DNA from 3 places in the Buttiauxella sp. BIGb0552 genome. Region 2 is predicted to be linked to each of the others. Evidence: predicted binding sites of a transcription regulator. Region 2 holds the regulator's gene; each other region holds the start of a gene.
The links. Region 2 encodes PhoB, which activates phosphate uptake and scavenging genes when phosphate is short. Its sites were predicted from a motif close to CTGTCATAAAACTGNCNNAT; they were not measured.
Positions count from the first base shown of each region.

Region 1: a site for PhoB is predicted at 3,707-3,726, ahead of glpT (glycerol-3-phosphate transporter). Genes of this name have one in related genera too.
Region 3: a site for PhoB is predicted at 4,017-4,036, ahead of rpoH (RNA polymerase sigma factor RpoH). Genes of this name have one in related genera too.

Region 1 covers NZ_SODY01000002.1:482,715-488,665, reverse strand. The annotation lists gene glpC (anaerobic glycerol-3-phosphate dehydrogenase subunit GlpC) at 1-709, opposite strand, end outside; gene glpB (glycerol-3-phosphate dehydrogenase subunit GlpB) at 696-1,964, opposite strand; gene glpA (anaerobic glycerol-3-phosphate dehydrogenase subunit A) at 1,961-3,580, opposite strand; gene glpT (glycerol-3-phosphate transporter) at 3,820-5,175, shown strand; gene yfaE (class I ribonucleotide reductase maintenance protein YfaE) at 5,214-5,468, opposite strand; gene nrdB (class Ia ribonucleoside-diphosphate reductase subunit beta) at 5,472-5,951, opposite strand, start outside.
Region 2 covers NZ_SODY01000002.1:842,897-848,847, forward strand. The annotation lists gene phoR (phosphate regulon sensor histidine kinase PhoR) at 1-1,212, opposite strand, end outside; gene phoB (phosphate response regulator transcription factor PhoB) at 1,235-1,924, opposite strand; gene sbcD (exonuclease subunit SbcD) at 2,136-3,353, shown strand; gene sbcC (exonuclease subunit SbcC) at 3,350-5,951, shown strand, end outside.
Region 3 covers NZ_SODY01000005.1:237,220-243,170, reverse strand. The annotation lists gene rsmD (16S rRNA (guanine(966)-N(2))-methyltransferase) at 1-338, opposite strand, end outside; gene ftsY (signal recognition particle-docking protein FtsY) at 499-2,211, shown strand; gene ftsE (cell division ATP-binding protein FtsE) at 2,214-2,882, shown strand; gene ftsX (permease-like cell division protein FtsX) at 2,875-3,930, shown strand; gene rpoH (RNA polymerase sigma factor RpoH) at 4,187-5,041, shown strand; gene EDF88_RS16275 (branched-chain amino acid ABC transporter substrate-binding protein) at 5,389-5,951, shown strand, end outside.

The DNA of each region.
Region 1 (5,951 bases), 360 kb from region 2:
CTTGCTCGAGTACGGCTTTGCCCAAAGAAGCCGCGTTAATTGCCGCCTGCTTTTTCGCTTTGTCGATAAAACCGTTAGCAATTAACGGTACGCCGCAGCACTTTTCACGTTCCAGCAGTTGTACGCCAAAGCCCATGGCATTCATCACGCTGACCAGATCTTTGCCCAACTGCGGGTGGTTGTAATTCACATAGCAACCGTGGAAAAACGCCACTTGCTCAGCAAAGGATTTTTGCGCCGTGGCATGTTTGCGATACCACTGACGAAATGTTCCCGAGGAGTATTTCGGTAATGTGCGGTGGCTGTCGATGCCGAGCGTTTTATCAAGCAAGTTTCGCACCGGCATAAGAGATGTCGCGGTATTCACCAGCGGTGCAAATGGCGTCGAAAGGGTGCCCATCAAATCGGTATGGCTGAGAATGGCATCTCTTAATTTAAAGGGTGTTTTGCCATAACGCGCTTTAGCACGCTGGATAATATCGCCAATTTTCACATCAGACGGGCAGGCGACTTCGCAGCGTTTGCAGTTAGTGCAAAATTTAAGGGCGTCGTCATAAAGTGCGGCATCTTTCAGGCGCAGGCGCTCTCCGTCAGGCCCGGACTGCTTAGGACCGGGGTAGTCCGGGTTAACCCGGCTGACCGGGCAGACAGTAGTGCAGACAGTGCATTTAATGCAGTTTTCAAAACTGGTTTCATCAAGCAGATTCATGCGCTGCCCCCTGCGATTCAAGAATGCGTTGTGCGACATGCAGTGCGCCAGTCATTGACACACCCGCGCCGCAACCTTGTTGCAGCGGGTCGAACCCGGCCAGTACCGAACCGATGGCGTAAAGGTTTTCGATACGTTGCCCGGCGCGGGCAGGGTGGAAATGCTTATCAACGGCAACACCTGCCTGCAAATACGGCTGCGGGCTGAAAAAGTCCTCTTTGCACCACGCTTCACGCTCGGCTGGGGCGCAGATATCGAGGCCAAAAACGGGTTCGCGTATGCCGCTGAATTTTGCCTCAAGGCCGTTACTGAAAAAGCTGCCGCTGGCGAGGACATAATGGTTTGCCCGCAGCGGGACTTCTGCGTGGTTGCGGGTGAAAATCGCACTGATATTTTGCAGCTGTGTTTCCGTCCTCACCACGGCGTCACCGGGCATCATTATCCCGTTGAGCTGCTGAAAACGGCGGCGCAACTGGTGATACAACCGCATACCGAGCACCGAAGGGGGAAGTGTGGGTAACAGGCGAAGCGGGCAGGGTAATTCACGGCTTACCGCCTGCCAGGCTTTATCATCTTCACTCCCGAGGCATGCCGGAAGGAACAGGGCATCAGTGTCATGCGCCAGCGTTTTAAGCTCATCAATAAGCAGGCGTTGTTGTTCTGGCATATCCAGTACGCGGGCGATATTGGCAGCGCGGAACTCGCTGGGGTTATTGCGTAACGTGTCCAGTGCGGGAAGTGTCAGTTCCGCGGTTTTCACATTGATGTGGTTTTCTGCCAGTGAACCAGCGACAAGTTCTGGCTGAAAATCGAGAAAACCGGCAATACCGACTACCGTGATGTGTTTCCACGGAAGGGGTGCTACGGGGATTTCCATTGGGCTAAGCCACGTTGCACGTTCAATTCCAAGCGGCGTAATACGCTGGTGGTTCTGCTTATAGCTGCCCGTAAGTGTGATATGGCAACGGGCCAGCAGCGCTTCACTCTCCATCGCGAAACGCTGTACGTTTTGCGCCCCCATCAGACTATAAGGGTGTTCTGGTGCCTGCAGTTTTAATGCTGCCAGTGCATCCAGGGGAGAGTTTACCGGAGTGCCATCGGGCAACTCCGCCAGTAAATCCAGCGATCCTGACGAAAAATGAAGTGCGCTTTGCCCGCGACTGACGATAGCGCAACGCAGCCCCGCTTCCGCCAGACGGATACCGCACACCAGTCCGGCGAGTCCACCGCCAATAATCAGGCTGTCGAATTTCATTGTGGCGTTCCTTTTTTTAGCCCGCACAACCCCTGGTACACCCAAGCGGTAAATTCGCTTTCTCGCAGCGCATCATCCCAGGCAATAGGGCGGATCCCTTTCCAGCGTTCATTGAGAAAAAGCGATAACTGGTCGAGCGATTGCGCAGGCGATGACGTGCCAAAACGTTGTAATAAACCGGCGGCGCGACAGGCGCATAACTCACCCTGGCAGGTACCCATTCCTACGCGGGTTCGACGGCGTAAATCGCCAAGATTGGCGACAGCCAGTTTATTGACCGCGTAGCGAACTTCACCGGCCGTTACCGCTTCACATTCGCAAACCAGGCTGTTGCTCAGGCGGTCGCCCGCCAGAAGTTGTTCAGCACGATCGCCGTGGCGCCAGACAGCAGAGCGGCGGATGGTTGGCGGTAGCGAAATGACTTTACTGAGTGTCTCTTCTTGCGAGCTTCCTGAACCAGGAAGCGGGACGGTTGCGGTGGTGCAGGGGCTGGAATGACCGAGTTTTTCGCACACCGCATTGGTGGCCCATTCAGCCATCAGGCGATAGGTCATGAGTTTGCCGCCAGTGATGGTGATAAAGCCGTCCATTCCGTCACGCTTTGCGTGATCCATCAATACGATCCCCCGGCTGGCGTTGCGCCCGCTCGGATCGTTATCGCTGGCAACCAGTGGGCGAACGCCAGCATAGGCACGCAAAATGCGGGTGGCTGCTAGTTTGGGCGCAAGTTTAGACCCTTCACGAATCAGGATATCGACCTCTTGCGGTGTGACGCGCATATTGTCGATTTGGTCGTACTCAACAGGTGTTGACGTGGTACCAATCAGCGAAATGGTATCGCCGGGCACCAGAATATCGGCATCAGCAGGTTTGCGGCAGCGGTTGATCACCATATTGTTGATGCGATGCCCGAGTATCAGCAACGAGCCTTTTGCAGGCAGCATACGAATACTTAAATCAGCATATTCAGCGATACGCTGCCCCCAGATCCCGGCAGCATTGACGACGATATTTGCATATAAATCGTGGCGTTGATGGCTCTGGTGGTTGTAGACCCTGACACCCATTACGCGACTGCCCTGGCGAATCAACCCGGTAACCTCCTGCCCGGTAAGAATTTCTGCGCCATGTTCTCTGGCATCGAGCATATTGGCGGCGGTCAGGCGGAAGGGGTCGACAGTTCCATCCGGCACGCGAACCGCACCGATAAGCGCAGGATTGGCCGCAGGTTCTATCCGTAATGCTTCTTTAGGATCGAGCTGTTGAGCATTGATTCCGGCGTCCTGGCACGCAGCAATAAACATGCTCTGCAAGGCTAAATCATCTTCAGGAAGGGTGATAAACAACCCGTCTGTGCGCTCAATACAGTGGCGAGCAATGCGTTTAAGGATGCGGTTTTCTTCAATACACTCGCGGGCTGATTCGCTATCTGTCATGGCGTATCGCGCGCCGCTGTGGAGTAAGCCATGGTTTCGGCCTGTCGCACCGGTGGCGATATCATGCCTTTCCAGTAGTAGCGTGCGTAACCCGCGTCGCGCACAGTCGCGGGCAATCCCGGCACCCGTTGCACCTCCACCAATAATAATGACATCCCTTTCTTTGCTATCCGCGTTCATGCGCTTCTCCTGGAAAGAACCTCTTGAACGCTATTCAGCCACAGAAAAGATTATCAATGTTTGATATCGAGCAAATTCGAGCATAAATCGAAAGTGAAGTGTGATGCCATGCACTATTTCGATAGTTTGTAATAAAAATGTAATAATTTGCGGGGTGTTTCACACTAACCAGACGGGATAATTCTTACCATGCGCTCGCAAAAGAACATTGCCTGATAAAACCTGCCACGGAGGCATTTATGCTGAGCATTTTCAAACCTACCGCCCATCAGCCACGGCTGAAAAGCGAGCACATAGATCCAACTTATAAACGCCTGCGCTGGCAAATCTTTATGGGTATTTTCTTCGGTTACGCGGCCTACTATCTGGTGCGTAAAAACTTCACCCTGGCGATGCCCTACTTGATTGAGCAAGGTTTCTCGCGAGGGGATTTAGGATTCGCGCTTTCTGGTATTTCTATCGCCTACGGCTTTTCAAAATTCATCATGGGGTCGGTTTCTGACCGCTCTAATCCGCGAGTTTTCTTACCCGCCGGTTTAATTCTGGCGTCGTTAGTCATGCTATTCATGGGATTTGTGCCATGGGCGACATCGAGCATCGCAGTGATGTTTGTGCTGCTGTTCTTATGTGGCTGGTTCCAGGGCATGGGCTGGCCGCCGTGTGGGCGCACCATGGTGCACTGGTGGTCCAAGAAAGAGCGTGGCGGAATTGTTTCTGTCTGGAACTGCGCACATAACGTGGGTGGGGGTTTGCCGCCATTGCTGTTCTTACTCGGGATGGCGTGGTTTAACGACTGGCATGCGGCACTTTATATGCCAGCCTTTGCGGCGATTCTGGTGGCATTGATTGCCTTTGCATTAATGCGCGATACCCCGCAATCCTGCGGCTTGCCGCCAATCGAAGAGTACAAAAACGATTACCCGGACGACTACAACGACAAAACGGAAGAGGAACTGACGGCTAAACAGATCTTCATGCAGTACGTTTTCCCTAACCGCCTGCTGTGGTACATCGCCATTGCTAACGTTTTTGTCTACTTGCTGCGTTACGGCATTCTCGACTGGTCGCCAACGTATTTGAAAGAAGTGAAGCACTTCGCGCTGGATAAATCATCCTGGGCTTATTTCCTTTATGAATACGCCGGGATCCCTGGCACGCTGCTGTGTGGCTGGATGTCGGACAAAGTGTTCAGAGGCAACCGCGGCGCAACCGGTGTGTTCTTTATGATTCTGGTGACGATTGCGACCATTGTGTACTGGCTGAACCCGCCGGGAAATCCGAGTGTGGATATGGCGTGTATGATTGTGATTGGCTTCCTGATCTACGGACCGGTGATGCTGATTGGCCTGCACGCGCTGGAACTGGCACCGAAAAAAGCCGCGGGAACGGCAGCGGGCTTCACTGGCTTGTTCGGCTACCTCGGTGGGTCGGTCGCCGCGAGTGCCATTGTCGGTTATACCGTTGATTTCTTTGGCTGGGACGGCGGCTTTATGGTGATGATAGGCGGCAGTATTATGGCCGTGATTCTGCTGCTGGTGGTGATGGTGGGTGAAAACAAACATCACCAGGAAATGAAAGCGCGGGAAGGTCAGTAATCCCCAGAAAATAAAAAACCTCCAGCGGGAGGTTTTTTTTACATCTCTATCTCAATATCGCCCTGCGCCTGGCAGCAGCAGGGCAGTATTTCACCGGGCTGGATAAACGCCAGCGGTTCGGTAAGCCACTTCACTTCGCCTGCCGTCAACCGGATACGACAGGAGCCGCAATAACCTTCCCGGCACTGATATTCCACGGCGACCTGGTGAGATTCCAGCGTCGCCAGCAGGGAAGGATGTTCTTCTTCACACAGGAGTTGTGCTCCGGTGATTCGTAGCGTAATACGGCTCATAAATTACAGCTGGAAATCGCTTAAATCGTCGGTGTTAACGTTCGAATCAATCTGACCGACCAGATAAGAGCTCACTTCCACTTCTTGCGGTGCAACCTGCACGTTGTCAGACACCAGCCAGGCGTTAATCCATGGGATTGGGTTAGAGCGCGTTTTAAATGGCAGGTCCAGGCCAACTGCCTGCATACGGATGTTGGTAATGTAATCAACATACTGGCAGAGAATATCTTTGTTCAGACCGATCATCGAACCGTCGCGGAACAGATAGCTTGCCCACTCTTTTTCTTGCTCGGCAGCCAGTACGAACAGGTCGTAGCATTCCTGGCGGCATTCCTGGGCGATTTCCGCCATTTCAGGATCGTCTTCACCGGAGCGCATCAGGTTCAGCATGTGCTGAGTCCCGGTCAGGTGCAGCGCTTCGTCACGGGCAATCAGTTTGATGATTTTCGCGTTGCCTTCCATCAGTTCGCGCTCGGCGAATGC
Region 2 (5,951 bases):
ACGCGCATCATGATGGCTCAAGGCATGTTTCACTATCGCAAGCCCCAGCCCGCTGCCACCGGTTTGCCGTGAACGCGCTTTATCCACGCGGTAGAAACGCTCGGTCAGGCGTGGAATGTGTTCGGCTGAAATGCCCGGTCCCGTGTCCGCAACGCTAAAGCACGCCCCACCCGCAGCCCGTTTCCAGCTCACGGTAATATGTGTGCCATCTGGCGTATGGTTTACGGCGTTATAAACGAGGTTTGAAATCGCACTGCGCAATTGTTCTTCATTACCAAACACTTTTAAAGCCGGATCAATATCAAACTGTAACGTCTGTCTTTGCTGGCTGAGAGTTTGCGCTTCGCGCTCCACCACACGCAACATCAGTGGCACATCAATCTTTTCATTGAGCACCATCGCGGGTGCAGCTTCAATTTTTGACAACGTGAGAAGCTGCTTAACCAGCCCTTCCATACGCGAGGTTTGTTCGCGCATCGTGCCCAACGCTTTCTCGCGCAGCGGGCCTTCAAGGGTTTGATCCTGCATCATCTCCAGATAACCTTGCAGCACCGTTAACGGTGTACGCAGTTCATGGCTGACGTTGGCAAAGAAGTTGCGACGCGCCCCTTCAAGCTGGTGCATCTGAGTCACATCACGCGCCACCAGCAGCCACTGTTCGTCGCTATAAGGCATTACGCGAAATTCCAGATGGCGGCCATTATTGAGTACCAGTGTCAGCGGGCGAGCAAAATCTTTCTGCGACAAATAGCGGGTAAATTCAGGGTAACGCAGCAAGTTAAGGATGTTCTGCCCGTTATCATCCGGCCAACGCAGTCCCAATAATTGTTGAGCAAGTCCATTACACCAAAAAATCGTCCCTTCTTCGGTGGTCAGTACGACCGCATCGGGCAATGATTCTGCACCGCTACGAAAGCGCTTAATCAAATTGCCTAATTCTTTTCGGCGCTTTTTATTACGCAGTTGCATCTGATGCAGGCCGTACAACAGCGGGTCCCAACTCCCCCGCCCCGGCGGAGGTGTCATGCTGCGATCAACCCACAACCACCACGACAGACGCAGCAGATTCCAGAAATGCCAAACCAGCAGCCCAGTGACTGCCAGTAATAAAAACCACGGTAAATGGCCAAAAATAAGGCCTAAAATGACGGCCGGTATACAACAGAGCACCAGCTCCAGTACCAGCCTTTTCCATGACAACCGTTCCAGCACGCGTCACTCTCCTGATAAGGAATTAAAAGCGGGTTGAGAACCGATAACCCGTACCGCGTACTGTTTGTACCATTCTGTCATGTCCACTATGTTCGAGCGCTTTGCGTAACCGACGAATATGTACGTCAACCGTTCGGTCTTCGACATAAACATTGGTGCCCCATACATGATTGAGCAATTGTTCACGGCTATACACCCGCTCCGGGTGTGTCATAAAGAAGTGCAGTAGCTTAAATTCTGTTGGCCCCATATCCAATGGGTTTTCCCCGGTCATCACGCGATGCGACGACGGGTCTAGAATCAGCCCCTGCATATCGATCACTTCTTCTACCGCCATCGGAGAGATACGGCGCATCACAGCTTTAATACGCGCCACCAACTCTTTCGGAGAAAACGGCTTAGTAATATAGTCATCGGCCCCGACTTCGAGACCTCGCACACGGTCTTCCTCTTCCCCACGCGCAGTCAGCATCATCACCGGTATATCACGCGTCATAGCTTCACGTTTCAGGTGCTTAATAAACTGAATACCGGAGCCGCCTGGCAGCATCCAGTCCAGCAGAATCAGATCGGGGAAAGGTTCGATAAGCAAGTTCACTGCACTGTCATAATCTTCCGCTTCAACTGGCTGAAAACCGTTTTGCTCAAGCACAAAACTGACCATCTCGCGGATTGGAGCTTCATCTTCTACGACCAGAATGCGTTTCGCCATGATTTGTCTTGTCCAGGGAATAATTATTGTTGTTTCAATGCGGTGCCATTATGCGTCAGATTTATGACAGATTTATGAAAAAAATGACTGTTCAGCAACCCATCAATTTCATTTATGACACAGAGACATATGCCGTTTTCGCCTTGCCCCTGCATCTTCAAGGGCGACGTGTATATAATCGGGACTTCATTTTTAAGCCACCGGACAGGTCATGCGCATAATTCACACATCAGACTGGCATCTTGGTCAAAATTTTTATACCAAAAGTCGCGGTCCTGAGCACCAGGCTTTTCTTGAATGGCTGCTCAAAGCTGCCGTTGAAAATGATGTGGATGCCATAATCGTTGCGGGTGATATTTTTGATACCGGCTCACCGCCAAGCTATGCGCGAGAACTGTATAACCGCTTTGTGGTGCAACTCCAGGCGACGGGATGCTCGCTCGTGGTGCTGGCAGGAAACCATGATTCAGTGGCGACGCTCAACGAATCCCGCGAGCTTATGGCCTGCCTGAATACATATGTGATTGCCAGTGCCCGCCATGATGCAAGCCAGCAAGCTATCCGGCTCAATACCAAAAGCGGCCAGGCGGGTGCGATTCTGTGCCCAATCCCGTTTTTGCGCCCACGCGATATTCAAAGCAGCCAGGCGGGGCTGTCCGGCCATGAAAAACAGCGTTCTTTAATGGAAGCCATTAGCGAACATTATCAGCAGTGTTATCGCGCAGCCTGCGATTTGCGCGCTGACGCGAAGCTGCCGATTATCGCCACCGGGCATTTAACGACCGTCGGCGTGACAAAAAGCGATGCAGTGCGTGACATCTATATTGGCACGCTTGATGCCTTCCCGGCGCAGCATTTCCCGAATGCCGATTACATAGCGCTTGGCCATATTCATCGTGCGCAATTAATTGGCGGCACCGAACATATCCGTTACAGCGGTTCACCTATTCCGCTAAGTTTTGACGAAACCGGCAAGACCAAGAGCGTTTATCTGGTTGAGTTTGCCGAGGGTAAACTTCATGAGGTCACCCCACTGACTGTTCCAGTTAGCCAGCCGTTAGCGGTTATCAAAGGCTCGCTGTCTGAAATTGAACAGCAACTAGAACAGTGGCGCGATGCCCCGGCAGAACCCAAAGTGTGGCTGGATATCGAAATCGCCACCGATGAATACCTGCATGATATGCAACGCCATATCCAGCAAATCACCGAAACGCTGCCAGTAGAAGTGGTGTTGCTGCGCCGTAGCCGTGAGCAGCGCGAACGCGTTATCGCCCAGCAGCATAAAGAAACCCTGAGTGAACTCACCGTTGAGGAAGTTTTTGAACGCCGCCTGGTTCAGGAAGAGACCACCGAGGAGCGTGCGCAGCGCTTGCGCACCCTGTTTGCTCAAACCGTTGCCAGTCTGCATGACACGGAGGAACAGGCATGAAAATCCTTAGCCTACGGTTAAAAAACCTCAACTCCCTGAAAGGGGAATGGAAAATTGATTTCACCAGCGAGCCTTTTGCCAGCAACGGATTGTTTGCTATAACCGGGCCAACTGGTGCGGGGAAAACCACGCTGCTCGATGCTATCTGCCTCGCGCTTTATCACAAGACGCCGCGCCTCAATACCGTCTCACAGTCGCAAAATGATCTGATGACTCGCGATACAGCCGAATGTCTGGCGGAAGTGGAGTTTGAAGTAAAAGGTGTTGCCTACCGCGCATTCTGGAGCCAGAACCGGGCACGCAACGCGGTAAACGGCAATCTACAAGCCCCGCGTGTGGAGCTGGCAGAAGTAGCCAGCGGCAAAATAGTCGCCGATAAGGTCAAAGATAAGCTCGAGATCACCGCCAAATTGACCGGGCTGGATTACGACCGCTTTACCCGTTCGATGATGCTATCCCAAGGGCAGTTCGCTGCCTTTTTAAATGCCGATGCCAATGACCGTGCCTCGCTGCTCGAAGAACTGACCGGCACTGAAATTTACGGCACCGTTTCTGCGGCAGTGTTCGAAAATCATAAAAATGTGCGCAGCCAACTTGAGAACCTGCAAGCCCAGGCTGCGGGTGTAGCGTTATTGAGCGAAGAGCAGCGCCAGCAGCTTGCTGAGAGTTTGCAGGCACTTACTACTGAAGAAAAAGTACAGCTTGCAGAACAACTTAAACTCCAGCAACACCAGCAGTGGCTCGGCCTGCTTTCACAGCTCACACAGAAGCATACACAGACCCAACAGGCCTTGAATGCTGCAACCCTCGCAATAACAGAGGCGGCACCGCAGTTAGAAAAACTCACCCGAGCGCAACCCGCAGAAAAACTGCGCCCGGACTGGAAACGGTTACAGGAATTACAAACCACTCTACAAGCCACGCGCATTAAAACTGAGGAAGTGAACACTCGCTTACTTCAGACAAAGGCACGCCGCCAGCAGACACGGCTCGCAGCAGCAAGCCAGGCTGCAAAACTGACTGAAGAGGATACTCAGCTTCAGGATTGGCTGAAAACCCACGGACATTTTCGCTTGTGGGGGGCAGAACTGGCAGGCTGGCGCATGGCTTTCAGCCAGCAACAGCGTGATGCCACTCAGCTACAAACTTTGCAACGAGATATCGATGCCAGCCAGAAAAAACTCGCTCTGCTGCCTGTCATTGAATTGTCTCTTAGCGCAGATGAAGTTAGTGCTCATTTACAGACGACGATTGCCGCGCGCCCTCAGCGCCAGAGGCTTGCAACGCTTCAACCGCAGCTCTCCTCATTACTCAAGCGCAAAGCTCTTCAGCAACAAGAGCTCGCCATTCTTGAGAAACAGATTACCGAAGGCGATGCGCAGCTGGTGCTTAAACGCCAGCAATATAAAGAACGCCGCCAACATGAGAGTGATTTGGAGAAAGTATGCGAATTGGAAAAACGCATTGTCAGCCTGGAAGCTGAACGCGCCCTTTTGCAACCTGAGCAACCTTGCCCACTGTGCGGCTCCACGCAACACCCGGCGGTCGCTGATTACCAGGCGATACAACCAGGTGAAAACCAGCAGCGCCTGGATAAATTAAAACTGGAAGTAGCAAGCCTTGCAGAAGCGGGCTTTGCGATGAAAGGCCAGCTTGATACACAGCGCAAACAACGTGAAAACCTGATTCATACCATCAAGACCCTGGATGAAGAAGAAAACGAGCTGCGCGCTCACTGGCAACAACTGTGCGCCAGCCTGCAATTGGTGCTGGCACCCGAAGATGATATTCAGCACTGGCTCGAAAGTGAGGAGCAGCGCGAACAGCAGCTGCATCAGCTTAGCCAGCGCATTGTGCTGGAAGAACAGCTAACTCAGGCGAACGTCCAGCATCGTAAACTTGCCGATGAAATTGCAACCCAACGCGAAGCGCTGAACACAGCCCTGGAAAATGTTGGCCTGCAACATCCCGCTCACGGTGAAGAAAATAACTGGCTGGCGCAGCGACAGCAGGAATCGCAACTCTGGCAGCAACGCAGTGAACAGTTACCGCGTTTGCAGCAACAACTGGCAAGCCTTGAGGGTGTGTTAAATGCCTTTATTGACGATGGCACCGTGCCAGCGTTGCTATCCGAAAGCGAACAAATCGCAGAATTACAAAACTGGCACCAGCTGCACAGCGATTGCATTGCCCTGGAAAGCCAATGGCAAACACTGCAACAGCAACTGCAGCAAGAGGAAACTCGTGTTGCTCAGGCAAACGCGCAATTCCTAAGTGCGCTTACCGCAAGTCCCTTTACCGACGTGGAATCATTCCAGGCGGCGTTGCTGGATGAAAATGAACGCCAGATGCTTGAGCAGAAAAAACAGCAGCTTGAGCAACAACACCAGCAGCAAACCGTGCTCTGCCAGCAGGCTGAGAAAGCGCTAGCGGAGCATACTGCTGCTCGCCCGCAAGCACTGGCGGAAGATACACAGCTGAGCGAGCTGCAAGAACAGTTAGCCCATTGCAACCAGCAGTTGCGCGAGAACACCACTCAGCAAGGCCAGATTCAGCAGCAATTGCGCCACGATGCTGAAAACCGCCAGCGCCAACAAG
Region 3 (5,951 bases), on a different contig from region 2:
AAATTAAGCGTGTTGGTGTTCACGACTTTTCCGTTGGTCGCTTTCAGCGTGGCGAGATTTTTTTGCAACTGCTGTGAAACATTGCGATCCATCTCCAGCAATGTGGCACGGCTCGCGTAACGCGACAAGGCTTCAAGTCCCAACGCACCGCTTCCTGCAAAACAGTCCAGCACAGTGGCATCGACCATGGTGGGTGCCAGCCAGTTAAACAGCGTTTCACGCACTCTGTCCGTAGTAGGACGCAGGCCAGGGCTGTCTGGAACGGGCAGTTTGCGGCCGCGCCATTGGCCACCAATAATACGGATCTGGCCGGTGCCAGTAGATTGCGGTTTTTTCATGAGACTCACTGCGATGCAATTTCTTGCCGTCTAGTGTAACGGTGTGTGTAAGGCGGGGAAAGTGATAGACTAAGGCATTCATTAGATAATTATTTTCAGTGCCCGTGGCATGCTCAATCGGGCCTGTGCCATGAATTAACAGCGAGGGGTGTGTTCGCAAATGGCGAAAGAGAAAAAACGTGGCTTTTTTTCATGGTTAGGCTTTGGCCAGAAAGAGCAGGCTTCTGAACAAGAACCAGAACAAAAAGTAGCAGAAGAACAACCGGTTGCCGAAGAAGTTGTTGAGCAAATTATTGAAGCTGAACAACCGCAAGCCGCTGACGAAACTGTACAGCCAGAAGAGATTAAGCCAGTAGCGCAAACTGAGATTCAGCCAGAAGTTTTACCTGAAGCTGAACCTGTTGTGCTTGAAAAGCATGAAGAACCTGAAGCCTTCGCTGAAGAGATCGTAGAAGTCACTGAAAAACTCGTCGAAAGCGAAGTGGCTGCGGTTGAAGCGGAAATTATTCCAGAACCAGAACCAGAACCAGAACCAGAACCAGAACCAGAAGTTACCGCGCAAGCTGCGGTCGAACACGAAGAGTTGCCGGTTCCTGAAGAGATAGTCACGCCAGAAGCGGCGCAGGTTGAATCATTAGAAGAGTGGCAGCCTGAGCAAGAACCTGTCGTATCTGAAACTGTTGTCGAAGCGGTCGTTGAAGCCGAACCGGTTGTCGAGACTGAAGAACTTGTTGAACCTGAAGAGGTTGCAGTCGCTCCGGTTGAAGCTATCGCAGTTGAAGACGTCGTAGTTGAAGATATTGCGGTTGAAGAAGTTGTTATTGAAGCTCCGGTAGAAGACGTCGTTGAAGACGTTCCAGTTGCCGCCGCTATCGTTGAAGATGTTCCTGTGGACGTTGAGCCTGAAGAAACTCAGGCCGAAGAGGTCCAGCACGAACAAGAGCGACCAACCAAAGAAGGTTTCTTTGCTCGCCTTAAACGCAGCCTGATTAAAACCAAACAGAACCTCGGTTCCGGATTTATCAGTCTGTTCCGCGGCAAGAAAATCGACGATGATCTGTTTGAAGAACTCGAAGAGCAGCTGCTAATCGCTGACGTTGGTGTTGAAACCACGCGCAAAATCATCACAAATCTGACAGAAGGCGCGAGCCGTAAAGAGTTGCGTGACGCAGAAGCGTTGTACGGTCTGCTGAAAGAAGAGATGGGCGAAATACTCGCGAAAGTTGATGAGCCGCTGAAAGTTGAAGGCAAAACGCCATTCGTTATCCTCATGGTTGGCGTTAACGGCGTGGGTAAAACCACCACCATCGGTAAACTGGCTCGTCAGTTCCAGCAGGAAGGCAAGTCGGTGATGCTGGCGGCGGGTGATACCTTCCGCGCCGCTGCCGTGGAACAACTGCAGGTGTGGGGCGATCGTAACAATATTCCTGTTATTGCTCAGCACACAGGGGCTGATTCCGCCTCAGTGATTTTCGATGCCATTCAGGCCGCGAAAGCACGTAATGTCGACGTCCTTCTGGCGGATACCGCTGGGCGTTTGCAGAACAAATCGCACCTGATGGAAGAGCTGAAGAAAATTGTTCGCGTGATGAAAAAACTGGACGGGGATGCACCGCATGAGGTTATGCTCACCCTTGATGCCAGCACCGGGCAGAATGCGATTAGCCAGGCTAAATTGTTCCATGAAGCCGTTGGATTGACAGGCATTACGCTAACCAAACTCGATGGTACAGCCAAAGGCGGCGTGATTTTCTCCGTTGCCGATCAGTTTGGTATTCCGATTCGCTATATTGGCGTCGGCGAGCGTATTGAGGACTTGCGTCCGTTTAATGCGGGCGATTTTATTGAGGCACTTTTTGCCCGAGAGGATTAACAATGATTCGCTTTGAACACGTTAGTAAGGCCTATCTCGGTGGGAGACAAGCGTTGCAGGGAGTGACCTTCCATATGCAACCTGGCGAGATGGCTTTCCTGACCGGCCACTCAGGCGCGGGGAAAAGTACCCTGCTCAAGCTTATCTGCGGTATTGAGCGGCCAAGCGCCGGGAAAATTGCTTTTGGCGGCCATGATATTAGCCGCCTCAAGAGCCGCGAAGTGCCGTTCCTGCGTCGCCAGATTGGAATGATCTTCCAGGATCACCATCTGTTGATGGACAGAACCGTTTATGACAACGTGGCAATCCCGCTGATCATCGCGGGTGCCAGCGGTGAAGATATTCGCCGTCGCGTTAGTGCGGCACTGGATAAAGTCGGCCTGCTAGATAAAGCGAAGAATTTCCCGATCCAACTCTCTGGTGGTGAACAGCAGCGTGTGGGGATTGCCCGCGCTGTGGTGAACAAGCCCGCCGTGTTATTGGCGGATGAACCAACCGGTAACCTCGATGACGCACTCTCGGAAGGGATTTTGCGTCTGTTCGAAGAGTTCAACCGGGTGGGTGTAACCGTTTTGATGGCGACGCACGACATGGGGCTGATATCCCGCCGTAATTATCGCATGTTGACGTTAAGTGACGGCCATTTGCATGGAGGCCTGGCAGGTGAATAAACGCAGCGCGCTCAATCACATAAAGCGCTTCAGCAACAAGCTGGATAAAATCAACTCGCTGAATAAGCTAGGGGATTTAGGTCGCTCGGTGAAAAAACGTGGCAAAGGGCCTCAGTCGAAAAGCAAATCTCTAAAAGGTGGCGTGAACGAACAGTTCCGTTACGCCTGGCAGGGCGCTTTACAAGACCTGCGCAGCAAGCCATTAGCTACTTTCCTGACGGTGATGGTTATCGCCATCTCCCTGACGCTGCCTAGCGTGTGCTACATGGTTTACAAGAACGTGAATCAAGCTGCCACGCAGTATTATCCTTCCCCACAAATCACGGTTTACCTCGATAAAGCGCTGGATGACAATGCCGCGCAGCAAGTGGTTGGCGCGATTCAGGCAGAAGAGGGCGTCGATAAAGTTAACTATCTTTCCCGTGACGAAGCGCTGGGTGAGTTCCGCAACTGGTCGGGCTTTGGTGGCGCGCTGGATATGCTGGAAGAAAACCCGCTGCCTGCGGTTGCCGTGGTTAACCCGAAACTCGATTTCCAGACTACCGACCACCTGAACACTTTGCGTGACCGCGTCGCCCGTATTAACGGTGTAGACGAAGTGCGCATGGATGACAGCTGGTTTGCACGGCTGGCGTCGCTGACAGGCCTTGTGGGCCGCGTAGCTGCGATGATTGGTGTGCTGATGGTTGCCGCAGTGTTCCTGGTCATTGGTAACAGTGTTCGCCTGAGCATTTTTGCCCGCCGCGACTCCATCAACGTGCAGAAACTGATTGGTGCGACGGATGGATTCATCCTGCGTCCGTTTTTGTATGGCGGTGCGTTATTAGGTTTCAGCGGGGCATTTTTATCGCTGATCCTGACCGAAATTCTGGTGTGGCGGTTATCTTCTGCGGTGACAGAAGTCGCGCAAGTGTTTGGAACTAAGTTCGATCTTACCGGTTTAGGCTTCGATGAATGCCTGCTGTTACTGCTGGTGGCGTCCATGAGTGGATGGTTGGCGGCATGGATCGCAACGGTACAACATTTACGTCGTTTTACCCCAGAGTAAAAATTTTTTGATATACTTGTTCCCTGCTACGAATTACCCGTCAGCAGGGGACACGCTCCCACCTCGGTATGTGTTTCTCCTGCCCAGTTTCATAGCTCTGTCACATTTTGTGTGTAATATATGCACAGCTTTACAGTGAACTTGTGGATAACATCACTGTCTGAGTTTACTGTGGATGGTACGGTTTGGCGCTTGACGTGTGGTCAGGTGCAGCATGGTGTAGCAACCTGTACGTTAGTCTTAAGAGAGGGTTTGAATGACCAAAGAAATGCAAAATTTAGCTTTAGCCCCTGTTGGTAACCTGGAATCTTATATCCGGGCCGCTAATTCCTGGCCGATGTTAACGGCTGAGGAAGAGAAGGAGCTGGCTGAAAAGCTGCATTACCAGGGCGATCTGGAAGCAGCGAAAAGGCTGATCCTGTCTCACCTGCGCTTTGTTGTTCATATCGCTCGTAATTACTCGGGTTATGGCTTGCCGCAGGCTGACTTGATTCAGGAAGGCAACATCGGCCTGATGAAGGCTGTGCGCCGCTTTAACCCGGAAGTGGGTGTCCGTCTGGTGTCGTTCGCCGTGCACTGGATCAAAGCTGAAATTCACGAATACGTTCTGCGTAACTGGCGTATTGTGAAAGTGGCAACCACTAAAGCACAACGTAAGTTGTTCTTTAACCTGCGTAAAACTAAACAGCGTCTGGGTTGGTTCAACCAGGACGAAGTGGAAATGGTCGCCAACGAGCTGGGGGTTTCCAGCAAAGATGTCCGTGAGATGGAATCTCGCATGGCGGCGCAGGACATGACGTTCGACATGGGCAACGACGACGATTCAGACAGCGCGCCAATGGCTCCAGTGCTGTTCTTGCAGGATAAGTCTTCTAACTTTGCCGATGGCATTGAAGACGATAACTGGGAATCGCACGCGGCTGATAAACTCAGCGACGCTATGCTGGGTCTGGACGAGCGTAGCCAGGATATTATCCGTGCCCGTTGGCTCGACGAAGACAACAAAAGCACGCTGCAAGAACTGGCTGACCGCTATGGCGTTTCCGCCGAGCGTGTGCGCCAGCTTGAAAAGAACGCGATGAAAAAACTGCGCATGGCCATCGAAGCGTAAGTTATTCAGCCAGACAAAAAAAACCGCCTTTCGAGGCGGTTTTTTTATGCCCGTCACTTTCCTTCCCTATTGTGAAAAAATTGTTATTCCAAAAACCGCAAATTCGGGTATGTTTTTAACTCTGAGTGCGGCGAAGGCACACGCGGTATTCGCAAATCAAAAATAAAATCGTGCCAAAACAACACAACAATTACCCATTAGCATTCGAGTTGCAGGTAGGCGGCCAGGGAGCTTATCCCGATGAGCTTACTAAGGTAAGTGATTCGGGTAAGTGAGTGCAGCCAACACCCCTGCAGCTTGAAGGATGATGGGTAAATACCAATCACAACAAAAATGGGGATCTCAGGATGAACATGAAGGGCAAAGCGTTATTGGCTGGTTGTATTGCGCTTGCGATGAGCAACGCGGCATTTGCTAAGGACATCAAAGTAGCGGTAGTTGGGGCGATGTCTGGCCCGGTTGCACAGTATGGCGACCAGGAGTTTACCGGTGCAGAACAAGCGGTTGCTGACATTAATGCCAAAGGCGGCATCAAAGGCGACAAACTGGTTATCACTAAATACGACGATGCTTGTGACCCGAAACAAGCGGTAGCGGTCGCCAACAAAGTGGTTAACGACGGCATCAAATATGTTATCGGTCACCTGTGTTCTTCTTCCACTCAGCCTGCGTCTGACATCTACGAAGACGAAGGTATTCTGATGATCACACCAGCGGCAACAGCGCCTGAGCTGACCGCGCGCGGTTACAAACTGACAATGCGCACCACCGGCCTGGACTCCGATCAGGGCCCAACGGCGGCAAAATACATCCTTGAGCATGTAAAACCGAAAAATATCGCGGTAATTCATGACAAGCAGCAGTATGGCGAAGGCCTGGCGCGCTCCGTTCAGGACAACCTGAAAAAAGC